Regions from separate parts of the Cupriavidus sp. UYPR2.512 genome, predicted to be linked through region 3. Evidence: predicted binding sites of a transcription regulator. Region 3 holds the regulator's gene; each other region holds the start of a gene.
What was found. The regulator FNR, encoded in region 3, switches genes on or off when oxygen is low (the NO sensors DNR and NnrR bind a similar motif). The targets are predictions, from matches to a motif close to TTGATNNNNATCAA.
Positions count from the first base shown of each region.

Region 1 (3,274 bases), on a different contig from region 3:
CTTTAGCCCTTGTCTAATTGTTTTCGGGTCCATTTCAAACAGTTTCGCAATATATTCGAAACCGCCATGGCCCAGCTTGTCCGCCTCCACAGCCGCATACCGCCGTCGGTCCTTCTCCGACAAGCGCGCGTACAGCCGCTTCATCCGCGTTTCAACCTCAGCCCGGTAACCAGCCTGCATCGTTTGTCCTCCAGAGGCATCACATCTTACCCGCGTCGCTTTGCGCACGCCAGGTCCACTTCGGGAAGTTATTTCTCACTCGTTCCTTAGGTCTTGCACCCATCATCCGGTCCCACGATCTAACTCGGGCAACATTCGCCGAGTTGAGCACCATCATTGTCGAATGGGGAGTTGGTCGCGAAAGGATTCCTCGATATGCGCCACCACGGACGGCGTGGCGGTCTCTCGCAGCATTTCTAAGAACGCTTCAAAAGCTTGTTCGACGGAACCCGGGTCCGTGGCCTCGATAAGACGTGTCCGGATTGGATGCTCCGCCGTGCCCAATGTGCGCACCATGACATCCATTAGATACATCCGAGCTGCGGCAAGTGAGCGCTTTCGGAATCGCGAATTCTGCTTCGCGCCAGAAGGCAGAGATCCTGCAGATGGCTGAACATCGCTGACATGGCCAAGCTCGCCAACATGCTGGATAAAACCCTCTTGCTGTAGCGCAAAGACGGCGTCCGACTCAAGGCCAAGCTGGAGAGCGCGCGCCAACAGGTCCCCCACGCTGGTTCGTCCGTCCACCGTGATGAGAAGCGCCCGCGTGCGACGGTCCAGCGTTCCTATTCGTGAGGTTATTTCCTGCCGACCGGCAACTGTTTTCTCGAACCGCCCAACCAGACCCTTCATCGCGCCCTCCCTACGGCTGGCGGAAAAGTAAGACAGAAAGGTTACAAAAGCATGAATGTCCAGCCCGAAACTGCGTGGAGATCAGCTCGATGGCCGCCGTGCAACTTACTCACAAAGTCTGTGGATAACCTCAGGCTAGCGGCCGGCCTAACCACCGGCGTGGCGGTTCGCGCTGGCTTGCCCAGAAAATAGGCGAGCTCGAGTTGGTCAATCAGCAACGCTACAAAAAGGAGAGCGTGCGCCTACCGGTACGGCTCTGTCATAAATCTGTCACCCACAGAGGGAAGTACCAGCAGCGCCCCAGTGCCAGCCTAGGTTGGCACTATTGCAGTCCGGTGTCGACCTGGATCTACGCCGAGACTCTATTGGCTGGTTCGACGCTTGACAAACCACTGCTCATAGAAGGTGGCGGAACCAGGTGGCGATTGATCCGGATCAACCGTGCGGACATGCGAGTACCTACCCTTGAACGATGTCGGCACCGCCCACCGCGCGTGGCGTACGTGCACGGCCCGCAGACGTGCGCACGCGTGGTTCCGCGCCGACCATACTTTGGGAAACCTCATGCAAAATCGCTCCACCGCGCTGCAAACGGATCGCCCTCGATCTCACGAAGAACATAACGGTACCCGGGATCGCATCGATCTGGGGCATGTCCCCCCCGGCCTGACCACCGCGCAGGCTCGTGCGCGGCTGGCCGAGGTGGGCCGCAATGTGCTGCCTCAGGTGGCCCCGAGGTCGGTTGTCGGGGTGTTTCTGCGCCAGTTCCTCAGTCCGCTGATTTACATCCTGCTGGCCGCAGCAGCGGCATCGCTCGCGTTGGGTGACCTGAAGGATGCACTGTTCATTGGGGCGGTACTGCTGATTAATGGCGTCATCGGCACCGCACAGGAGCATACAGCCGACAAAGCGACCGTCGCGCTGCGCAAGATGGAGCAGCCGCTTGCTACAGTGATCCGGGACGGCGTGCAGCGGGAGATCGACGCAAGTACCTTGGTGCCGGGTGACCTGGTGATGCTGGAAGCCGGCAGCCGAGTGCCGGCCGACCTGGAACTGACCTACGGGATTGACCTGCAGTGCGATGAATCGCTGCTGACCGGCGAATCGCTGCCGGTGCGCAAGCGCTCAGCATGTGACGCCAGCAACGCCCCAGCGAGCGCCCGCCAGTGCCTGACCTTCGCCGGCACGGTAGTGCTCCGCGGCAGGGGCCACGGCATCGTGGTGGCGACTGGCGCTGCCACGCAAATTGGCCGGATTGCGCGGGAACTGGGCCGCGAATCCATCTCGCAGCCACCTTTGATGCTCAGGCTCCAGCGGTTTTCCCGACTGATCGCGGTGGCGGTCGGCGTGGTTGTGGCGTTGCTGGTGCTGGTGGGTATGCTGCGCGGCATGGCATTGCGCGAACTGTTCATGATGTCGGTCGGACTGGCGGTGAGCGCGATCCCCGAAGGACTCCCCGTCGCCATTTCGGTGGCGCTGGCGATCAGCATGCGGCGGATGGCAAAGGCTCACGTGATCGTGCGCAAAATGCCAGCGGTGGAGTCGCTTGGCTCCTGCACCATGATCGCCACCGACAAGACCGGCACCCTGACCATGAACGAGCTTGTCGTCACCGATATCCGGCTTCCCGACGGCACGGCGTTCTCCTGCGACGTCGGACGCGATCTGGACGCCTGCACGATCCGCGCCGCCGGCACCACGGAGCAGGACGCGAGAACGCGGGTAGCGGCCCTGCTGAGGGCCGCGGCGCTGCCAAACGAGGCCCAACTCTCCAGGGAGCGCGATGGTTGGACTGGCACCGGGGACAGCGTAGATGTGGCGCTACTGGCCGCGGCGCACAAGGGAGGCACCGTCGCCCATGAGATCCGACAGCGGTATCCCTTGGTGGCCCGTATCCCATATGAGCCAGACCTGCGGTATGCGGCCTCATTCCACCGGCACGAAGAGAGGATCCGCGTGTTCGTCAAGGGCACGCCCGAGACGCTGATCGCCATGTGCGATAAGGCGGATGTTCGGGCCCATGCCGTGCCGATCCGGCGCGAGGCCCTGCTTCGGGAAAAGACCGCGTTGGCCGCGCAAGGACTACGCGTCCTGGCGTTCGCTGAAGGCACGATTGATGCGGAGCCGCTGGGGTCCTACGGAAACGCTCACCTGGTCAACCTGACCTTTCTGGGAATGGCCGGCATGAAGGATCCGGTTCGCCCAGAGGTCCCCGAGGCTATCCGACGCTGCTACAGCGCCGGCATCGACGTGGCAATGGTGACTGGCGACGATCCGTTGACGGCCAGCGCAATTGGCGCGCAGGCGGGGCTGCGCTTTACCGCGGACCAGATCGTGACGGGCGAGCAGGTACGCCAGGCCGAGAGCGAGGGGCCGCACGGACTCGACAAACTGACCCACCGAGCGCGCCTCTACGCCCGCG
Region 1 is NZ_KB902930.1:5-3,278, forward strand. Features, by position in the region: partial or broken gene A3A5_RS44665 (hypothetical protein) at 1-180, opposite strand, end outside; gene A3A5_RS0111610 (hypothetical protein) at 334-852, opposite strand; gene A3A5_RS0111615 (HAD-IC family P-type ATPase) at 1,417-3,274, shown strand, end outside.
Region 1: a site for FNR is predicted at 1,278-1,291, ahead of A3A5_RS0111615 (HAD-IC family P-type ATPase). Genes of this name have one in related genera too.

Region 2 (3,274 bases), on a different contig from region 3:
CAGCGCGGCGGTCAGCGCGGTGGCGCTGGCAAAGCCCAGGTGGATCAGGATCAGGAAGGCCGACAGGATCGCAAACACCAGCAGCGCGCCGTGTGCCGCCAGCCCGGAATGGGTGACCACGAACTGTCCCAGCCACTGCCCGGCGTTGGTGGTCAAAAGCGCCGTACCCAGGCTGATGCCGACGCCGAACACGATCAGCGTGCCCCAGGGCGTGCGTTGCTGCATGGTCTTCCAGTCCATCACGCCGATACGCGGCATCATCAGGATCACCAGGCCGACGAAGGTCACGGTGGCAGTGTCGAAGCTGTGCAGCCTGCCTTCGGTGGCCCAGAACAGCAGCAGGCCCAGCGATACCGCGGCCAGCCGCTTCTGTGGCGAGCTCATGGGGCCGAGGGCCGACAACTCGCGCTGCACGGCTTCCTTGCCGCCGGGGATGGCATCGGTCTCGGCGGGCAGCAGGAAGCGCACCAGGAAATACAGCACCACCGACATGGCGATGGCCCACGGCGCACCGGCGATCAGCCATTGCAGCCAGGTGATGCGCTCGCCCAGCAGCTTGTCCATGAAGCCCACCGTCAGCAGGTTCTGCGCCGCGGCGGTCTGGATGCCGACGTTCCAGATGCTGGTGGCCTGCGCCACCGTGATCATGATGCCGGCGGCGATATTGGACCTCTTGTCGACGCCGAAGGCTGCGATCACGCCCATCATGATCGGCACCACGCAGGCACTGCGCGCGGTGGCGCTGGGCACCACCAGGCTCAGCGCAATGGTGACGGCGATCGTGCCGATCAGGATGCGGCGGGTGCTGGTGCCGATGGCAGACAGCGTCACCAGCGCGATCCGTCGGTCCAGCCCGGTCACGGTCATCGCCGCAGAGATGAACAGCGCCGCGGCGACCAGTGCCAGCGCGGTGTTGGAGAACCCCGCCAGTGCCATGCCGAGTGCCTTCGAGGTGCCGTACTGCACCGAGGGGTCGTTGACGGTCGGCGCAAAGCCGATCAGCCCCGCCATCAGCGAGGTGATCATGATGGCGCTGGTCTCATACGACACCGCCTCGGTGATCCACACCACGATGGCGAAGGCGAGGATCGCCAGCATGCGCTGGCCGGCGACGGTCAGCCCCTCGGGCTGCGGGATCGCCAGCACCACCAGCAGCGCAGCAACGGCGGCGAACAGGCCCCAGTGCAGCGTGAGTTTCGGCGTCGGCACGACAGCCTGTGCAGCAGCGGCGAAGGGGGTGGAAGGGGCGGAAGGGGGGGAGGCGGAAGTATCTGTCATCGCCGGCATCCTTTGGTTGGTGATCCTGGTCGGTACCCGGGGGGCACCTGGGTCGGACGGCTCTCGGCGGACAGTGCGGCGCGCCGGCACTGGGACAGCACGGCCGGCAGGACAGGCAAGTGTCGGTCGCGAGACGGCATCCGTGTGCGGTGTACCCGGAGCGGCCTCGCTTCTGGCGGGCCGCCGCGTTCGACATGATAGGAATTTTCCGACTCGCAGCCGGCCCTGTCGAGGGCAACTCCATGCTATTTCCGCCCGTCATGAGCTAGATCAAGTCCACGCGTGATCAATGGATAGCCGGGCCGCCGCAGGCGTCATACCAGTGAGAAGCTCGCCACATAGGACCTGGCGGCGGTGCGTGTGCGCAGGCGCGCCACGACGGCCCCGGCGGGGTGATGCATGAGCGGGAGTGATCTGAAATAATTGGAGCCGACCATGAAGGTTTTAGTACGGGGACTGAAAGCAGGGCTGGACGCGGCGGCGCTGCGCGAGGCGCTGGCGCGGTATGCGAAGATCCGTTCGGTGGAACTGGTGGAAGCGGGCGACCCCCGGCACCCGTGGGCGTGGGTCGACATCGATGCCAGTGCGCTGACCGTGTGGAAGCTGGTGGCGCGGCTGGACCGGCGCTATATCGCGGGCTGCCATCTGCGCTGGCATGTGCCGGCGTACCGGGCGCGCTGAAGCGCCGGCACGGACGTCGGCCCGCATCGCAAGGACAATCAGGAAAGAACAATGATCAAGTGGCTTCAACGCGCAAGATGCCTGCACACTCATGCGGTCGTGCCGCAGGCTCCGGCCGCGGCTGGCGGGCAGGGCCAGCATGACCTGGCATTCGACACCATCAGCAATGCACGCGACCTGGGCGGCCTGGCCGGCGCGGGCGGACGCCGCGTGCGCCAGGGGCGCCTGTACCGCAGCGGCAACCCCGCGCTGGCCAGCACGGCGGACCTGGAGCGGCTGCAGACGCTCGGGCTCGACATGGTGGTGGATTTCCGTTCGCCCGGCGAGAAGTCGCCTGAAGAGGCCGCCTTCGGCCAGCGCTTCCACTGGGTGGCGGCGCCGGTGCTGGAGGGCAGCATGGCGATGGAAGTGCTGATGCCGCGCCTGCGCGCCAGCACGCCGGCACAGATGGATGCTTTCATGCTGGAGGTCTATGGCGACTTCCCGGTGCGCTACCGCGAGGCCTTCGCCGGCTTCATGCGCGCCGCGCAGGGCGGCAAGACGCTGCTGTTCCACTGCACCGCCGGCAAGGACCGCACCGGCTTTGCCGCACTGCTGTTGCTGGCGGCGCTGGGCGTGGCGCAGGACGATATCCTGGCCAACTACCTGGAGTCGAACCAGCGTAATGCGCAGTTCAACCAGTCTGCGCTGGCGCGCATGGCCGGGCTTGGCGTGGCGCCCGCGGTGATGACGCCGCTGCTGGAAGTCCGCGCCAGCTATCTCGATGCTTCGATGCAGGCCATCGACGCGGGCTGGGGCAGCGTCGACAACTACCTGCGCGATGCGCTCGAAGTGGACGTCGCGCAGCTGCGCGGGCACTACCTGGCAGGTTGATTCAGAGCTGCCCGCATTCGCGCAGGATGCGTGCAGTGTTCAGTGCAATCATTCCTTCTTCATCGGTCGGCAGCACCAGCACCGGCACGCGGCTGTCGTCGCGGCTGATGCGCTGGCTGCTCTCGCCGTTGGCGCCGCCGTCGAGCGCGATGCCGAACAGGCCCGCCAGGTGCTCGCAGATGCGTGCGCGCACCGGCGGCGAGTTGGCGCCGATACCCGCGGTGAACACCAGCGCGTCAAGGCCGCCCAGCGTGGTGGCGAGCTTGCCGATCTCCTGCGCGGCGCGGTAGGCGTAGAAGTCCACCGCCAGCCGCGCGCGCGGCGCATCGCTGGCCAGCAGCGCGCGCATGTCGCTGCTCACGCCCGACAGTCCCTTCAGCCCGGATTCCTGGTACAGCATCGCCTGGATCTCGGCCGCCGTCATGCCCTGCTGCGCCAGCCA
Region 2 is NZ_KB903212.1:7,155-10,428, reverse strand. Features, by position in the region: gene A3A5_RS0137155 (DASS family sodium-coupled anion symporter) at 1-1,278, opposite strand, end outside; gene A3A5_RS0137150 (hypothetical protein) at 1,714-1,959, shown strand; gene A3A5_RS0137145 (tyrosine-protein phosphatase) at 2,011-2,832, shown strand; gene A3A5_RS0137140 (acetate/propionate family kinase) at 2,834-3,274, opposite strand, start outside.
Region 2: a site for FNR is predicted at 1,539-1,552, ahead of A3A5_RS0137155 (DASS family sodium-coupled anion symporter). Genes of this name have one in related genera too.

Region 3 (3,274 bases):
AAGCAGCACGCGGATGGTGTCTGCGCCGACGTCGTCGTCAAACAGCCGCCGCAGATCGTTGACGCGCAACGGTTCCTGCGCGCAGATCAGCGCCGTCTCGAGGACGATCTTCGCCTCTTGGGTATTCATGTTGATGGTGTGCAGCCTGTCTTTGCACCTGCTCCCGGACGAATCCGGGGCACCGGAGATTTTGGATACAGCGGTGCGAAAGCCACCGCCATCTCATTGCGCAGCTAGCCGGATACCTGCTGCATCCAAGCCGTGCACTTCCCTATCTTTGCATCGAGTTGCCGTTCCGGCAGAAGATCGTTCGCATGCCGTTATGGGCCGGCCAGCGAACCTCTTGCGTAGCGCGTCCGCACATCGGACGTCGCTGTCAGCGAACTGAAGGCCTCGGACGCAAGAAAAACGGGTATCGGGAGCAAGGCCGGCATCGCCAACACCGCAGTGCCAGCCGGACTTTTGAACCAGATCTTTTGAACCGGATGGACTGTGGGGACGGGACGGGCATCGAAAACCTTCCGCTTCCCCTGCCCTGAACGCGCCTTCTGGTATGAAGGCCGCCTGGCGCTGCTCGCCCGCTGCTTACCGCGGCTCATATTACACCGCGCGATACCGCAATGTTGGCGATTGTATGGCATTCCCGCCTCCGCCTGCAACCATCATCCGTTGCCCGGGTGTCGCCGGCGCCTCAGAACACCAGGCAGAACCCATGCTCGGCCAGCGAATGTGGCAGCAGCACCGCTCGGGCAATGCCAAGGGCGCCGAATGCCATCACCGCCAGGCCGGCCCCCAGGCGCATGCCGCGACGTCGCGACAGCGTACGCAAGTAGCCCGACAGGCCGGAAAGCACCAGCAGGTTGGGCAGTGTGCCGAGCCCGAACACGCCCATCACGAGTGCCCCAGACGCCGCGTTGCCCGCCAGCAGCGCCAGTGTAAGCGCCCCATAGACCATGCCGCAGGGCACCAGGCCCCATGCCAGGCCCACGCCATAGCGCCGCGCCAGGCCGCCGCGCGCCCGCATGAAGGCTGGCATGCCACCTGCCAGGCCGTCCAGCCGCCGCGCCACCGCGGCGCCGGCATGCGCCGCCAGCCGCTCCAGCCAGTTGACGGTAAAGGTGTTGCCGCGCAGCAACCGCCAGCCCGACCACAGCAGCATGACACTGCCCGCGCCAAACAGCCAGCGCTGCACCGGCAGGTAGTCCTGCTTCCACGCCGAGGCGCCGACCGCGCCGAGCGCGGCACCAAGCAGCATGTAGGTCGAAATCCGGCCCACGTGCATTGTCAGCAGCTCGCCCAGCCAGGCGGCGCGGCTGGGCACCAAGCTGATCGTCGCCGTCGCGCCGCGGCGTTGCTCCACGGCCAGCGCCACGCCGCCGCACATGGCGGCGCAGTGGACCCCGCCCAGCAAAGCCAGCAGAAAAACGCTGATCAGCACGCCAAATGTCAATTCTCACTCCCTACCACATCACATCGCACGGTAAAATGTCCCAATCGCGCCCTCGCTGCCATTTCTAGCAGGTTCCAATTGCTTACCTCCATTCCCATTACCGAGATGTCACCCCGCTGCTCCACCTGTGCGATGGGGCAGTTGTGCCTTCCGGTTGGCATGTCGCAGCAAGACCTCGCCAAGATGGACACGCTGGTGCAGGAACGCATCCGCGTGCACAAGGGTGAAACCCTGTATCGCATGGGCGATCCGCTCACCGCGGTCTATGCCGTGCGCTTTGGCACGCTCAAGACCCACGTCACCACTGAAGACGGCCGCTCGCAGATTACCGGCTTCCATCTGCCTGGCGAAATCGTCGGTCTCGACGGGCTGGGCGAGATGCAGCACGCCTCCGATGCCGTCGCGCTGGAAGATACCGAAGTCTGCGTGGTCCGGATGAGCGAACTGCAGACGCTGTCGTCAGACCTGCCGTCGCTGCAGCAGCAGTTCCTGCGCCTGATGGGCAAGGAAATCACGCACGACCAGCTGATGCTCGTGACCTTGGGCTCAATGCGTGCCGAGGAACGCCTTGCTGCCTTCCTGATCAATCTCTCTGAGCGCCTGTCGGCGCGCGGCTATTCGGCGTCCGAGTTCGTGATGCGCATGAGCCGGGAAGAGATCGGCAGCTACCTGGGCCTGAAGCTCGAAACCGTCAGCCGCCTGTTCTCTCGCTTTGCCGAAGCCGGCCTGATCCAGATTCGCCAGCGCCACGTCAAGCTGGTGGACATCGACGGCATCAAGCAACTCTACACCCGCTCCTGCTAAGCGGCCAAGCGCTGCCAGTGCCGCATCCGGCCATGGCAGCGCAGACCTCACGCCAGTCCGCTCATTCCAGTTCGTCGGTATCGCTGAGCCGCGTTGGCATGGTGTAGAGCGTCAGTCCGCTGGACAACGCGCAGAACGCCCAGGCCATCAGGAAGCCGACGGTGTAGACCGATTCGCGGGACGCTTCGATCGGCTGGCCGAAGAAATTCAGGTCACCGGGATCCACCACCGAAAACACCGTTGCGGTCGCAAACCCAGCCATCAGGAACGCCGGCCAGAGTACCCACATCAGCCAGCGCAACCTCATGGCTGCCTCGCTGCAGCAGCCCTGGGCGGCGCGGCATCGGCCTTCTCCACGACCAGGCCATGGCGCGTTGCACCCTGCACCGGCATGTCCGGATGCGTGGATGCCAGCCAGATCGTCACGCCGCATGCCACCATCGCAACCAGCGGGCCGCTCATCAACAGCCACGGCCACGGCTCCTTCCACCACGGATTGCCTTGCTGACTCATCTTGCCCCCTTCATCTTGACGACTACGTCTACGCCTGCCTAGCTTCACAAATCGCGCGGAACGATGAAACTGGTGGATTGCCGGATTTCGGCATGCCCCCGCTCCGTGCCCTCGCTCGTCACGGTCACGTCGATCCTGTGCGTGCCCTGCGCCGCGGCCTCGATCGGCACGCGGATCCGGATCGGCAGCAACCGGTTGGACGTCGGCGCCAGCGATTCGGCCTGCTTGTCGTACTCCACCTTCAGGTTCTTCAGCTCGTCGCTGTCGGCGCGCACGGTGATCTTCATCGGCGCTTCGGTGGTGTTGATCAGCTGCAGGCGATAGACGTTCTCGATCCAGCGGCCTTCCACTTCACGGCCGAGCGCACCACGGTCGCGGATGATGTCGACCTTCAGCGGCGTGCGCAGCGCGATCGACGCCATGAAGCCGGCCAGCAGCACCACCCAGATCACGGAATAGATGATGACGCGCGGACGCAGCAGGCGCTTGCGCGATGCCGCCGCGGAC
Region 3 is NZ_KB902853.1:93,016-96,289, forward strand. Features, by position in the region: gene scpB (SMC-Scp complex subunit ScpB) at 1-129, opposite strand, end outside; gene A3A5_RS0103115 (sulfite exporter TauE/SafE family protein) at 692-1,450, opposite strand; gene fnr (fumarate/nitrate reduction transcriptional regulator Fnr) at 1,529-2,254, shown strand; gene A3A5_RS0103125 (hypothetical protein) at 2,316-2,561, opposite strand; gene A3A5_RS0103130 (membrane protein) at 2,558-2,767, opposite strand; gene ccoG (cytochrome c oxidase accessory protein CcoG) at 2,812-3,274, opposite strand, start outside.